Regions from separate parts of the Alkalihalophilus pseudofirmus genome, predicted to be linked through region 1. Evidence: riboswitches for the same ligand, from Rfam matches in the RefSeq annotation. Region 1 holds a riboswitch; each other region holds the start of a gene.
The links. A riboswitch is a leader RNA that binds a small molecule or an ion and turns the genes downstream of it on or off. The one in region 1 is predicted to bind lysine.

Region 1 (3,533 bases):
TATCCATTGCGTAAATGCAGAACGATGCCCGATAAAGTGTGTTTATATTATCATATCGGTCAATGTTTAGCGCCGTGTGTTTATGAGGTCACAAAAGAGCAAAACCAAGAGATGGTTCAAGAAATCACTAAATTTTTGCGTTCAGGTCATGATGAGATTAAAGAAGATCTTACAGAGAAGATGATGAAAGCCTCAGAAGAGTTGAATTTTGAGCGGGCCAAAGAATTAAGAGATCTATTGCAGCATATGGATCAAGTCAGAGAAAAGCAAAAGATGACCATTAATGATCATATTAATCGAGATGTATTTGGCTTTGCTTATGATAAAGGCTGGATGTGCGTGCAGGTGTTCTTTATACGTCAAGGAAAGCTGATCGAGCGTGATGTGTCGATTTTTCCATTTTATAAAGAAGCTAAGGATGATCTGCTTACATTTGTAGGGCAGTTTTATCTTCAAAAAGATCATATTAAGCCAGCGGAAATACTCCTGCCAGAAGAGGTAGATCGTGAATTGGTTGAACAATTATTAGAAGTGAAGACAGCTCATCCGAAACGAGGTAAGAAAAAGGAGCTGCTGGATTTAGCCAACCAGAATGCATCTTTTGCGCTAAAAGAAAAGTTTTCTTTAATTGAGCGGGATGAAGATCGAACGATCAAAGCAGTAGAACGATTAGGAGAAGCGATGGGGATTGCAACTCCTTATCGCATAGAAGCTTTTGATAACTCAAACATTCAAGGAACAGATCCTGTCTCCGCAATGGTGACCTTTTTAGATGGGAAACCAAGCCGCAAAGATTACCGGAAATACAAGATCAAGACAGTGACAGGTCCAGATGATTACGGTTCAATGCGCGAGGTTGTAAAAAGGCGCTATGTGAGGCTGCTGCAAGAAGAAAGACCGCTGCCTGATTTAATTGTCATTGATGGAGGAAAAGGTCAGATTGCTTCTGCGCAAGAAGTAATCGAAGATGAATTAGGGCTCTCTATACCGGTTTGCGGACTTGCTAAAGATGAAAAGCACCGTACCTCACAATTATTAATGGGCGACCCTCCGGTAGTCATTCCGTTAAAAAGAGACAGCCATGAATTTTATTTACTTCAAAGAATACAAGATGAGGTTCACAGGTTTGCGATTACCTTTCATAGACAAACAAGGTCAAAAACCTTCTTTCAATCTGTGCTTGATGAGATCCCTGGTGTAGGAGAGAAACGAAAACGCCAGCTGCTCAAGCATTTTGGGTCCGTGAGAAAAATGAAGGAAGCGACGATTGAAGAATTAGCAGTAGAAGGGGTGCCAAAGAACGTAGCAGAAGCTATATATGAAAAGCTGCATGAGAAAGATTAAATTTCTTGTTGCAACATACGTTATCCTCTGCTAGAATGAAAAACAATTAAATATGCCGCACTTCAAAACAATGAAGTGATGGTAGAGGAGCGAAAACCATTAGTAAGCCAGTCGAGAACGATGAGGTTCTTTGACACTGGTTAAAAGGGGAATTCGCCGAAGTTTGTATAGACCTCATAACTATACATGCTGGACTTATCTCGAATAGGGGTAAGGCTGTCACTTGACTATACCCAATAGTCTTGTGGAGAACTATCTCACGTGAGAAAGGGAGTAGTGTGGTACCTGTACGGTATGACAAGCAACGGTGAGGGGTTTTCCTTATTGTTGCTTTTTTTGTACGCAAAAAGGTATAACACATCCAGTCGATCAAAAGAATCGCGCGTGAAGAGATTGAGAGGATGAGGCGAAATGGCAAGGATTGTACAAAAATATGGCGGAACTTCAGTTGGTTCTGTAGAAAAAATTGAAAATGTTGCAGACCGTGTTACACGAGCAGCAGAGGCAGGGAGTGAGTTGATTGTTGTCGTTTCAGCGATGGGGAAGTCAACGGATCAGCTTGTCAGTTTAGCAAGTGATATTACGGATCATCCAAGTAAGAGAGAAATGGATATGCTTTTATCCACGGGAGAACAAGTGACGATCTCCTTACTTACAATGGCACTCTTAAAGCGCGGGGTAGATGCCGTATCTTATACAGGCGGTCAGGCAGGTATTTTAACAGAAGCATCTCATGGAAATGCAAGAATACAAGAAATTGATTCAGAACGGTTAACAAATCAGCTTGAAGCAGGCAAAGTACTAGTTGTGGCAGGTTTTCAAGGTGTAACAGAAGATGGCAGCATTACAACACTTGGAAGAGGCGGTTCAGATACAACAGCGGTTGCGCTGGCTGCAGCTGTAGGGGCAGACCGTTGTGAGATTTATACAGATGTAACCGGAGTATTTACGACGGACCCACGTTATGTGAAGAAGGCACGTAAACTGCAGGCGGTATCTTATGATGAAATGTTAGAGATGGCAAACTTAGGAGCAGGTGTACTTCATCCAAGAGCGGTAGAGTTTGCGAAAAATTATGAAGTTCCATTAATGGTTGCATCAAGCATGGTAGAAGAAACGGGAACAATGATTGAGGAGGAAGTTACAGTGGAGAAAAATTTAATCGTAAGAGGGATTGCATTTGAGAATGATGTTACAAAAGTAACAGTTGCAGGTCTGCCAAACCGTATGGATACCCTGCCAAAACTATTTTCTATTTTATCAAGCAACGGAGTAAATGTAGATATCATTATTCAAAACCAATACGACGAAGATCATGTAAATATCTCATTCTCTATTACTCAATGCTCACTGAAAGAAACAGTAGCACGCTTAGAGCAAGCAAAGAATGAACTTGAATTTGAACACTTATATCATGAAGAAGATCTTGCAAAAGTATCGATAGTAGGGTCAGGCATGATTTCAAACCCGGGTGTGGCTGCTACAATGTTTGAGGCCCTAGCTAAAAATGAAATATTTATTAAAATGGTCAGCACATCTGAGATTAAAGTGTCGGCTGTTGTATCTGAAGACGATATGGTGATGGCAGTTGAGGTCTTACATGATGCGTTTAAATTAGACGAAGTACATGAAGAAGAACAAGCGGCACAATTAGTATAAAGGAAAAAGCGATGCACTCATGCATCGCTTTTTTTACGCTTCAATCGTGTCATGCAGATCGGACTCGACTTGAATATGAATAATCCCTTTTTTCTTTGTCTGAGTAGCAGCAGTATAAGAGGACAGCCATGTTTCTACTTGCTGGGCTAGAAATCCTGCCTCTAATTGATAACTGCGGTCATCGTTTTTATCCATCCATTCACCGCGAAGCTCAAATACCCGTTCTTGCTTTTTTTCTTTTACTAATGACAGGGTACCCCAATTTGCTTTTTCAAAAAAATCGATGGTTTCCTCGATTGTATGTAACGGGTACTTGCGAGCAAGGGCTTTTCCAACCCAGTACAAAATAGAGTCATGCTCTTGCCCGAAGACCTCCTTTAAAATATCATTTCTAAGTAAATCGTAACCGAATGTCTCGTCTCTAAATTCCATGTAGAAAAACACCTCTCCTCTTCTTATATTATAAAAGGTCTCTTTCTAGCTGTCCAAATGAATATAGAAGGAATCTCAGAAGTATTGGGAGGTAATCG
Region 2 (3,533 bases), 300 kb from region 1:
TCAAGCTGTTTTGGAATGATACGGACCGCCTCTACATTACTCACATTGACGAAACCTTTGAAGGAGACACTTACTTCCCAAAAATAAAAGAAAGCGAGTGGGAGAAGGTATCCGATGAGGCAGGTACAGTCGATGAGAAAAACCTCTATCCTCATAGGTTTTGTACGTATGAGCGTAAAAAGTAATCAAGCATAATTAAATAGAAGTCAATTTGTCCCCCTTTGCTGCATATAGTTTTTGCAAAGGGGGTTTTCAACATGAGATTCGGCAAACGATCGAGACCCCGGAAAGGTCCCTTGCCATTTCGCTATGTACTGCTCTTATCCTTTTTAATCTTTGTTATTTTAACCGTCCAAGGCCTTTGGATCATTGAGAAAGGAATCAGACCGACGCTTGTTCATATTGCCACAACAGAAACGAGAGTCATTGCAACAAAAGCGATAAATGATGCGGTATCTAAAAAGATCGCATCAGACCTTAATCAAGAAGAGCTGTTTATTCGTGATGCTGATAATACAGTTCAGTTCAATACGCAAATGTACAACCGTATTCTCTCAGAAGCAACAAACCGCGTTCAGCGCCATCTAAAGGCGGTAGAACAAGGCGAGGCGTTTGATGTTTCGTTTGATAATGAAGAGGCTGTTACCTCAGACGGGGGAATTATATACACGATTCCGCTTGGGCAGGCAACGAATAATGCCTTACTTGCTCACCTAGGACCGCAAGTCCCTGTTCGTTTCTCGGCAATTGGCGATGTGAAAACCGATTTTAATATGAAGACATTTAACACGGGCATTAATAATACGACCATTTCCGTTAATTTTGATGTCGTGGTGGATGTGAAGATTGTCATTCCTTTTGCTACAAATACAGAAGCGATTAAGACGACAATTCCAGTTGGCCTCATTAACATTCAAGGAGAAGTTCCTGAATACTACGGCGGGAACGGCGGCAGTATGATTATACCAGCACCAGGTAATTCCTTAGGCGGTGGCGATAATTAACATTGTCAACCTTGTAAAACTATGATAAGATAATTCGGCAAACTTAATATGAAGTTGCCTCATCAACATGGTGGGGTAGAGGCGCGAATGCAGATAAGTACACACTTGGAGGATGACAACGTAGAGAAGTGTGAAAAGGATCATTTGCCGAAGTGGAAAAGAGGAGTCAGACCTTTTCTGCTGGGGTTGCATTGAAGAAGTGTAACACTGTCACAGTCAATAGACTGTGGAGAACTACTGTTGTGATGGGGATACCTGTGCTTATTAAGCCGATAATGGGTAGCCATTATCGGCTTTTTTTATACTCTTTTATCCGAGTATAGGATGCATCCCTGTATCAACAAACTCAAAAAAGGGGGATGGACCGAATGGAAGGTTCAATTTTATCGCTGCTGCCACCAATACTAGCACTTGCGATGGTTATCTTAACTAGACGCGTACTATTATCACTTGGTGTCGGTATTATCGTCGGTGCACTAATGTTAAACGGGTATAATCCTGTTGATAGTGTAGCTGAAATTGTATCAATTGTTGCGGCAATCTTTGTCGTAGACGGCGCTATTAATGATTGGGAACTTTATATTATCTTTTTCCTATTACTGCTTGGTATGATGGCGGCGCTCGTTACTCGTTCTGGAGGGAGCCGTGCGTTTGGAGAATGGGCATTAAAGCGTGTCAAAACTCGTGTTGGCGCACAGCTTGTAACAGTGATGTTAGGGATTATTATCTTTATCGATGATTATTTCAACAGCTTAACAGTAGGTAACGTGTCTAGACCATTAACAGACCGTCACCGTGTATCTCGTGCAAAGCTTGCTTACTTGGTTGACTCTACAGCAGCACCTATGTGTGTTATCGCACCAGTATCAAGCTGGGGAGCATACATCATTACAATTATTGCCGGCATTTTAGCTACACATGGTGTGACGCAGTATGAAGGCTTACAAGCGTTCATGCTGATGGTTCCGATGAACATTTATGCACTAGTTGCTATCGGGCTGGTTCTAGCGGTTGTATTCTTTAAGCTTGATTTTGGAGCAATGAGAGTACATGAAGAGCGTGCATTTAAAACTGGTGAGCTTGTTGACCCTGATTCTGGTGCAATTCCAGGAGATCAAGAAGATCTTAAAGTTAGTGATAAAGGCCGTGTCGGCGATCTTGTATGGCCGATTGTTGCTTTAGTTTTAGGAACAGTTGCTTTTATGATTATTACAGGTATTCAAGCATCAGAAGGTGCCGCAACCATTCTTTCTACATTTGAAAATACTGATGTAGCATCATCATTATTATATGGTGGTATTATCGGTTTTGCAGTGGCTCTTGTGCTCAATATTGTTAAGAAAACCGAAGCAAGTGACCTTGGTGCAACGATTTGGGCCGGGATTAAATCGATGCTTCCAGCGATCTATATTTTACTATTTGCATGGACGATTATTTCAATCATCGGCGACTTAGGAACAGGTCAATATCTAGCTTCTCTTGTAGATGGCAATATTCACCCAATGTTCTTACCTGCAATCCTTTTCTTAATTGCTGGATTTGCAGCATTTTCAACGGGTACATCATGGGGTACATTCGGGCTGCTTCTTCCTATTGCTGGAGAGATGGCCGCTGTTATTGATATCACAATGATGCTTCCAATGCTTGCAGCCGTTCTTGCAGGTGCAATCTTTGGAGATCATTGTTCACCAATCTCAGATACGACAATTTTATCTTCTACAGGAGCAGGAAGTCATCATATTGACCACGTAGTCACGCAGCTTCCGTATGCGATTGTGGCTGCCGTTATTACATTGATATCCTACCTTGTACTAGGTGCGACAGGAAGTGTGCTTCTAACGCTTGCTGCAGCTCTTGTATTATTAGTAATCACAGTTCTTATATTGAAAAAGTTATCAACACCGATCGAGTCCTAAAGAAAAGGCTTCTGCTGCCAAGCAGAAGCCTTTTTTGGATCATATTGCCTAATTCCTATACATTTTTTGAGAAAACCTTCGAAAAATGTGACAATTTCCTTAAAATTATTTTGACAAACACCAAGCAAATCATTATAATCAAAAAGTGAATAGTCAGATAACTCTAAAAAATGGAGGGGTTACAAAAACGGATACTACTACACGTTGATGCACTAAATAGACTTGTCGAAATAATTGTCAAATAATTTTGATAAAAAATATTTTAGTGCGGCTACTATTTACAGAATCTTTTGAATACAATTTAAGGAACTTAGTTCACAACAGAGAGGAGTTATCGACGATGGCTAGAGAGCAATGGGGAACACGAGCAGGATTTATTTTAGCAGCGATCGGTTCAGCAGTCGGTTTGGGTAACATTTGGCGTTTCCCTTATGTAGCGTATGAAAATGGTGGGGGAGCATTCTTTTTACCTTATCTTTTTGCACTATTAACAGCGGGAATTCCGCTACTTATTATGGAGTTTACATTAGGGCACAAGTATCGTGGCTCTGCACCGCTTTCATATGCTAGGTTAAACAAAAAAGCCGAATGGATCGGCTGGTGGCAGGTAGCG
Region 3 (3,533 bases), 1.6 Mb from region 1:
GCCATTGGTCATTTTGTTTTTAATGCAGCCATTCAAAAAATTGGCGCTGGTCAGACAGCGATATTTAATAATTTTGTCCCGTTTTTTGGGCTTGTCTTTTCAGCCATCTTTCTCCAGGAAACGATACATATGTATCAATTAATTGGTTTTCTCTTTATTGTAGCCGGTGTGTTATTTGGTACGGGATATGCTGAGAGATATTGGGTCAGAAAAGTTCCTATTCATGAAAAAAGCATGTAGCCTTTGGGCTGCATGCTTTTTAATATTTATATCGTTGGCATTACCTTTAGCTCACAAAAAAGTTCATAGTAGGTTTAATGATACGTACAAGCTCTTGTTTTTGTTCAGCCGTTAGTGGAATAAGAGGCAATCTGACAGATCCTGTTTGAACGCCGTTTAATTCAAGGGCTGCTTTCACAGCTGTCGGATTAGGGGCCATAAACAATGTGTTCATAACAGGTAGAAGCTGGCGGTGCTGCATTGCTGCTGCTTGAACTTGTCCAGCTAAATAATTTTTAACCATTTGCTGCATTTGGCCTCCGACGATATGGGAGGCAACTGAGACGACACCTGTTCCACCAATTGCAAGAATTGGAAGTGTCAGGCTGTCATCACCGCTGTAAACAGAGAATCCTTCAGGTGCATGCTCAATGATTTCAGCAATGGCATCTAAGTCTCCGCTTGCTTCTTTAGTTGAGACAATATTTGGAACCTCCGCAAGGCGAAGAGTTGTTTCGACACTAAGCGTAACTGCACTGCGGCCAGGAATATTGTAGAGCATAACCGGCAGCTTTGTTGCTTCTGCAATCACTTTAAAATGTTGGTACAAGCCTTCTTGAGAAGGTTTATTATAATATGGTGCAACGAGCATAATTCCATCTACACCAATTTCTTCTGCTTGTTTTGTTAATTCAATTGAAGCTTTCGTATTATTCGAACCTGTTCCAGCAATCACTGGAACTTGTCCGCCAGCTTCTTCTACCACCGTTTTAAATAATACTAGTTTCTCTTCTGTTGACAGGGTAGGTGATTCTCCTGTTGTTCCCCCGACAACCAATGCATCGGAACCATTCTCAATGAGATATCTCACTAGTTTCTTTGTAGAGTCAACGCAAAATTCCCCTTGTTGATTAAATGGCGTTACCATTGCAGTAAGTATTCGTCCAAAATTCATTCTATTCACCCTCAATTCGTAATAATATCTTTCAAGTATGAGCGGGCTATGTGCCAAGGCACAAAAAAACAACAATGAGGGAGTCTCATTGTTGCATGGACATGTTGTGGCTGCACAATCATTCCAATGCGTGAGATAGCCCTCCATGCAGACAGTGCTGCATGACAGTCCTGTATTTGTTAAATACAGTCCCAGCGTAGAAAGAATGAGCATTTGTACGCTTCGGCAAATCCCCCTTTTAAAATGCATCAATGGAGCTCATTCTCCTCCGCATCTTTACTCATGACATTTGCGCCTCTACCCTCACTTCAGTATGTGAAGTAAAGATTATTGATTTTGTGAGTTAACCTTATCAAAACTTAAGGGGGATTGCAATGGATTTAATGAAAAATTTTCACTTTAGACACCTTTCATATCTGTCTCTGGATTTTGTTTAAATTGTACTTGGTTTAAAAGGTCATCAAGTTCTTGGCTGCATTTAACTGTTTGTGGAGACGTGAATCCGTATTTTTTTGCTAGCTTAAACATTTGTCTGCGCTTTAATTCAATTTTTATAGTTAGCATACCCTTCAACTCCAATTTTAAACTTTCGAAAGAAGACGGACTATTTTATTTTTTCTGAAGGGTCTTGTTGAAGTCATGTCTTTTTTCACACAAAGATTATTATACCCATTGCAGGAAAGTTGAAAAGTCATTCTTGCAAAGTAGTCATAATAAGTCGTTATTAGAAAAGGTTCGACAAACATCGCAAGAAGAAAAATGGGATTTATAGGATAACAAATGGATTGTTGTCTCATTTGGTAACAACAATTGAACTGATTTGGGTGTTTTTTTGTTTCTTCAGCGAAAAGTTTGCAAACACTAAGGCAAAGGAGGGAAAAGAATGAAAAGGATTGTCGTAACGATGCTCTTCTTAATCATCATGAGTGGATGCTCTATAGAACAAAAAGCTACATTAGGAGCGAACTCACATCGTGATCAGGGATACAGCGGGTAAGGTGTAGAGCGGGCGAGGAGTTTCGAAGGGCCTTTAATGGATATGATGGTTCCGGATGCTGCCCCGAAAGGCTTAACCGATTCAACAGCGAGGCTTACTACCCATTATGACTATGTTTCAGGCAACCGGGATTTAGGGATGAAGCATGAGGGTGTTAATCATATGGGCCGTAGAATTGAAAACAGCAGGCCTGGGATTTTAAGAGATAAGGTGAGATATTCTAATCGTACAAAACGGGATATGATTAGCGGTCAATCGATTTTAACTAAACAGCAAGGCCAAGATGATTTAAAGCAGACACTTGAAAACCTTGAAGAGGTAAATAAAGTATATATGCTATCAGATGATCAAACATTGGTCATAGGTGTTGCAGCAGATAACCAAAATCTTAAATCCCTGCAGGATATGATTGAAGGGATGGCAGAGAGCTATTACCCGAAACACGAAATTATAGTGACAAGCGATCGCCAGTTTCTAAGGAGAATGGAGCGATTGTCTCATCAATAAGGCATGCATCCGCATGCCTTATTTTTTTTCATCACAGGTTCCAAGAGAACTTAGTGAAACCCGTAGTCTTCTGATAAAGACATAAATTCACGTTCCATTGATTTATGGGAAATCATAATATTTTCATAATGGACACGGGCATTCAAGGCTTGTCTTGGGTCGACTGGTTCTCTCATGTCATCTATGACCCGCTCAAGGTCTGTTAATTCAGTGATAAACCCTATATGAATTTGGTGAAAGCCTTCAAATTCATGAGGGATACGTATGTTATGGAAGCGTTCACTGTTCTGTTTTATCGAATGGATCGTTGATAAAACAGAATGAAGTGAGTCTGCTTGAAATGAATCCTCTTGGAAAGTCGGAGCCAGGTCTTCTAATTGATTGATCGTTTGCTCTAGGTATACGCCTGCTTCTTTTGCATAAGTTAGGAGTTCCGTGTCAGCACGGCGGATAGCGTGATTCTGGTCTGTATTATTTGAAAAACGTTGAGCCCCAAACGTTCCTTCTGTCTGAGATTGCTTAATATCCTCCATCAGATCAGCGCTGTTATCTTGCATACACCCTGCAAAAAGAATGCTTATACCAGCAAGGATTAAAAACATTTGTTTTTTCATAATCATCACCCCATATCGTCTAATGCTATTAGTATTTAGAGAAACAGGAAAAATTATGCATGAGGACATCTCCTATCTACATACGGTAGACAAAAGAGCAAAACTCGAACTTTGACTACCGGGAGGGATGTGTAGTGGTTGTCTTTTTAGTTGTCTTCTTTTTTACAATTTTCTTTGGGGTCATGATGCTTGGAAATCATATGTCTCATTTAATTGAGCGAACCACTTCAGAAAACGCAGA
Region 4 (3,533 bases), 1.8 Mb from region 1:
GCATCTATTTTGTAAATGGTTTAATTGATAGTCTTTACGTGATCGAATTAATGAAGGAATTGATGGACTTAGATGTTCGTCACCGTAAAACTCACAATATTAAAGAGGCGTTCAAAAACCATTTAACCCATGTTCAAGTAGAAGAAACGCATTCAATGGACAATGCGATTACGCAAATGCTCTCTGGCCTTATTTTTATCCTTGTAGAAGGAGAAGAAGAAGCTTTTGTTATTGATGTTCGTCAATATCCCGGCCGAGGACCAGAAGAGCCTGATACAGAGCGTGTTGTACGTGGAGCAAGAGATGGCTATACCGAAAATATTATCATTAATACTGCTCTAACTAGACGGAGAATCCGAGACGAGCGTCTTCGTAATGAAATTATGCAAGTCGGAGTACGCTCTAAAACAGACATCTGTGTCTCCTACATTGACGGCATTGCTGATCCTGTGTTGGTTGATATTATTAAAAAGGAACTCGAAGCGATTGAAATTGACGGACTTACGATGGCAGACAAAATTGTCGAAGAATATATAGTAAAGCAAGGGGCAAATCCATTTCCGCTCGTACGGTATACAGAGCGGCCTGATGTGGCAGCCACTCACTTGCTTGAAGGTCATATCATCATCATAGTTGATGCGTCGCCAAGTGTTATTATTGCACCGACCACATTGTTCCACCATGTTCAGCATGCTGAGGAGTATCGACAATCGCCAGCAGTAGGGACTTTTCTTAGATGGACACGTTTCATAGGGATATTCTTCTCTTTGTTTATTCTGCCGTTTTGGCTCCTGCTTGTAATGCAGCCAAGTCTTTTGCCTGCTGCACTTGAGTTTATCGGTCCTGAGGAAACGAATAATATACCGATGGTGCTGCAAATATTATTTGCCGAAATGGGGATTGAGCTCTTGAGGATGGCAGCTATTCATACCCCTTCTCCGCTTGCGACGGCACTAGGGTTAGTAGCTGCATTATTGATTGGTGAAATTGCTATACAAGTCGGCTATTTTACACCGGAAGTGATTTTATACGTGGCTCTAGGTGCAATTGGGATGTTTGCTACACCTAGTTATGAGCTTGGCGTTGCGCTTAGAATTACTAGGGTCATTCTCATTATTTTAGTAGCGTTCTTTAAGGTGCCTGGCCTTGTCATAGGTACGACGATCTTTGTTCTATTACTCGCCGGCCTCAAAACATTCAACAAGCCTTACTTGTGGCCGTTTATTCCGTTTGATCCGCCTGCTATTTGGCAGATACTTATTCGTTCTACTGTGCCTTCAGTTCGATGGCGTCCAAGTATCGTTAATCCGCAAGATCCGATTAAACAAAAACCTAGCGGAAGGTAAGGCTGAAGCGTTAAATACCTATATAAAAATGGCTTTCTCTCTCTATTTAGGGTTGATGACTTCTTCTTTGTGTGCTAAAGTAGTTACAACAATTTAATGAACCTCATGAATAATGGGGTAGAGGCGCAAAACGAATGAGTACAATTGGGGAGCTGATGGCTGGCTTAGAACCAAATGGAAAGGTCAATTTGCCGAAGCGCTTATTTTGCCATGAAATAAGTGCTGGGTCGTTTGTGAACAATGAACGAACTGTCACTACATTCGTAGTGGAGGACTATTCTAGAAGTGAGGTTACTCTTGCGCATATTAGGGCAGCTAGTGTAACAACATTAGCTGCTTTTTTTGTATAGACAGGAATAAAAGGAGAGAGATTCTATGTATATGCACGGTTCAAGTCTTATTAATGATAAAGGTCATCTAGAAATCGGCGGGGTCGATACAATTGAATTAGCAAATAAATACGGAACACCATTATTTGTATACGATGTTGCATTAATTAAAGAGAGAGCTGAACAGTTTCAGGAGGCATTTAGGGAAGAAGGTGTAAATTATCAAGTAGCCTATGCATCTAAAGCTTTCAGCTGTATTGCAATGTTTCAACTTGCTGATGAACTTGGGTTGAGTTTAGATGTTGTATCAGGCGGTGAGCTCTATACAGCGATTCAAGCGGGTGTACCGATGGAACGTATTCACTTTCACGGCAACAACAAAAGCTTAGCAGAGCTTGAAATGGCTGTGGAATCAGGAATTGGCTGTGTCGTTGTTGATAATTTCTATGAGTTAAAACAATTAGGACATATTTGTGCTCGTCATGATGTGAAAATGGATATCTTGCTTCGTATTACACCAGGTGTAGAAGCACACACGCATGATTATATTTCTACAGGACAAGAAGATTCAAAATTTGGTTTTGACCTAGAAAGCGGCCAAGTAGACCAGGCGATTCAATTATCACTACTAGATCCACATATTAATCTGCTCGGTATCCATTCACATATCGGCTCACAAATATTTGAGACGAGCGGCTTTGTAATGGCTGTTGAAAAAATCTTTGAATTTATTGAGAAATGGCGTGAAGAATTAGGATTTACCCCAAGCGTTCTTAATTTAGGGGGCGGATTTGGCATTCGTTACATTGAAGGTGATACGCCGCTGCCTGTTGGTGAGTATGTGAGAAAAATGGTTCATGTTATTAAAGAAAAGGCAGCTGCTCATCAAATGGAGATCCCTGAAATTTGGATTGAACCAGGTCGTTCACTAGTTGGGGATGCAGGTACTACTTTATATTCGATAGGTTCAAGAAAAGAAATTCCAAATGTTCGTCATTATTTATCTGTTGATGGTGGAATGAGTGACAATCTCCGTCCTGCACTTTATCAAGCGGAGTATGAAGGGATTCTTGCAAATCGTGCGGACGAGGAAGCGACAGAAACATTCTCTATTGCAGGGAAATGCTGTGAAAGTGGAGATATGTTAATTTGGGATCTTCCACTGCCAAGAGCATCACATGAAGATGTGTTAGCTGTATTCTGTACAGGTGCGTACGGCTATTCAATGGCTAATAACTATAACCGCATTCCAAGACCACCAGTTGTATTTGTAGAAAAAGGAGAAGCACAATTAGTTATTCAACGAGAATCATATGAAGATCTAGTTCGCCTTGACCTGCCATTAAAGCAAGTAATGAAACAGATGTAGGTTGGCGCAGACATGGGCGGCTTGGAAGTAGTCTCATCGCTTTGCTCCTGTGAGGCTGGCACTTAATGCTATTAAGACACCTCCCTGCAGTAGTGGCTGATCTCCGCTGCAGGTACTCGCTTTCCGCGGGCGGTCCGGGAGCCTCCTCGGGCTCTCTCCCTGTGGGATCTCCCTGGTCACGCGCATCCCGCTGGAGTCGGCGCCATCCACTCCAATCAACGGAGGAAGGATGTTGTAAGTGTTCCCATTTTATAAGCAACTGTTCAGCGATGTAGTCTTGGAAGATGAACCTTATAATGCCTGCTGTTTTATAATTTGAACTGGACCATAACTAAATCGCTCCACATCATAATTACAAAAAGTTATAACTTAGCGGATGAAATATACGCAGACTCATGTGTGGACTAGAGCAGGAGTGAGATACCGCAGGGCGAAGGCCCGAGGAAGCTCACCAACTCCCCACGGAAAGCGGAGTATATTTCAGAAGCG

Region 2: it holds a riboswitch for lysine, as region 1 does, so the genes downstream of both, PQ478_RS18370 (Na+/H+ antiporter NhaC family protein) here and PQ478_RS16865 (aspartate kinase) in region 1, are expected to answer to the same signal.
Region 3: it holds a riboswitch for lysine, as region 1 does, so the genes downstream of both, dapA (4-hydroxy-tetrahydrodipicolinate synthase) here and PQ478_RS16865 (aspartate kinase) in region 1, are expected to answer to the same signal.
Region 4: it holds a riboswitch for lysine, as region 1 does, so the genes downstream of both, lysA (diaminopimelate decarboxylase) here and PQ478_RS16865 (aspartate kinase) in region 1, are expected to answer to the same signal.

Annotation. Positions count from the first base shown of each region.
Region 1 covers NZ_CP117835.1:3,169,846-3,173,378, reverse strand. The annotation lists gene uvrC (excinuclease ABC subunit UvrC) at 1-1,344, shown strand, start outside; lysine riboswitch at 1,419-1,607, shown strand; gene PQ478_RS16865 (aspartate kinase) at 1,756-3,003, shown strand; gene PQ478_RS16860 (YslB family protein) at 3,037-3,435, opposite strand.
Region 2 covers NZ_CP117835.1:3,473,224-3,476,756, reverse strand. The annotation lists gene PQ478_RS18380 (dihydrofolate reductase) at 1-185, shown strand, start outside; gene yunB (sporulation protein YunB) at 258-1,004, shown strand; lysine riboswitch at 1,073-1,249, shown strand; gene PQ478_RS18370 (Na+/H+ antiporter NhaC family protein) at 1,373-2,920, shown strand; gene PQ478_RS18365 (sodium-dependent transporter) at 3,261-3,533, shown strand, end outside.
Region 3 covers NZ_CP117835.1:1,565,249-1,568,781, forward strand. The annotation lists gene PQ478_RS08085 (DMT family transporter) at 1-240, shown strand, start outside; gene dapA (4-hydroxy-tetrahydrodipicolinate synthase) at 287-1,174, opposite strand; lysine riboswitch at 1,303-1,482, opposite strand; gene PQ478_RS08095 (aspartyl-phosphate phosphatase Spo0E family protein) at 1,574-1,738, opposite strand; gene PQ478_RS08100 (YhcN/YlaJ family sporulation lipoprotein) at 2,208-2,678, shown strand; gene PQ478_RS08105 (hypothetical protein) at 2,729-3,292, opposite strand; gene PQ478_RS08110 (hypothetical protein) at 3,427-3,533, shown strand, end outside.
Region 4 covers NZ_CP117835.1:1,357,664-1,361,196, forward strand. The annotation lists gene PQ478_RS07025 (spore germination protein) at 1-1,346, shown strand, start outside; lysine riboswitch at 1,457-1,631, shown strand; gene lysA (diaminopimelate decarboxylase) at 1,722-3,044, shown strand.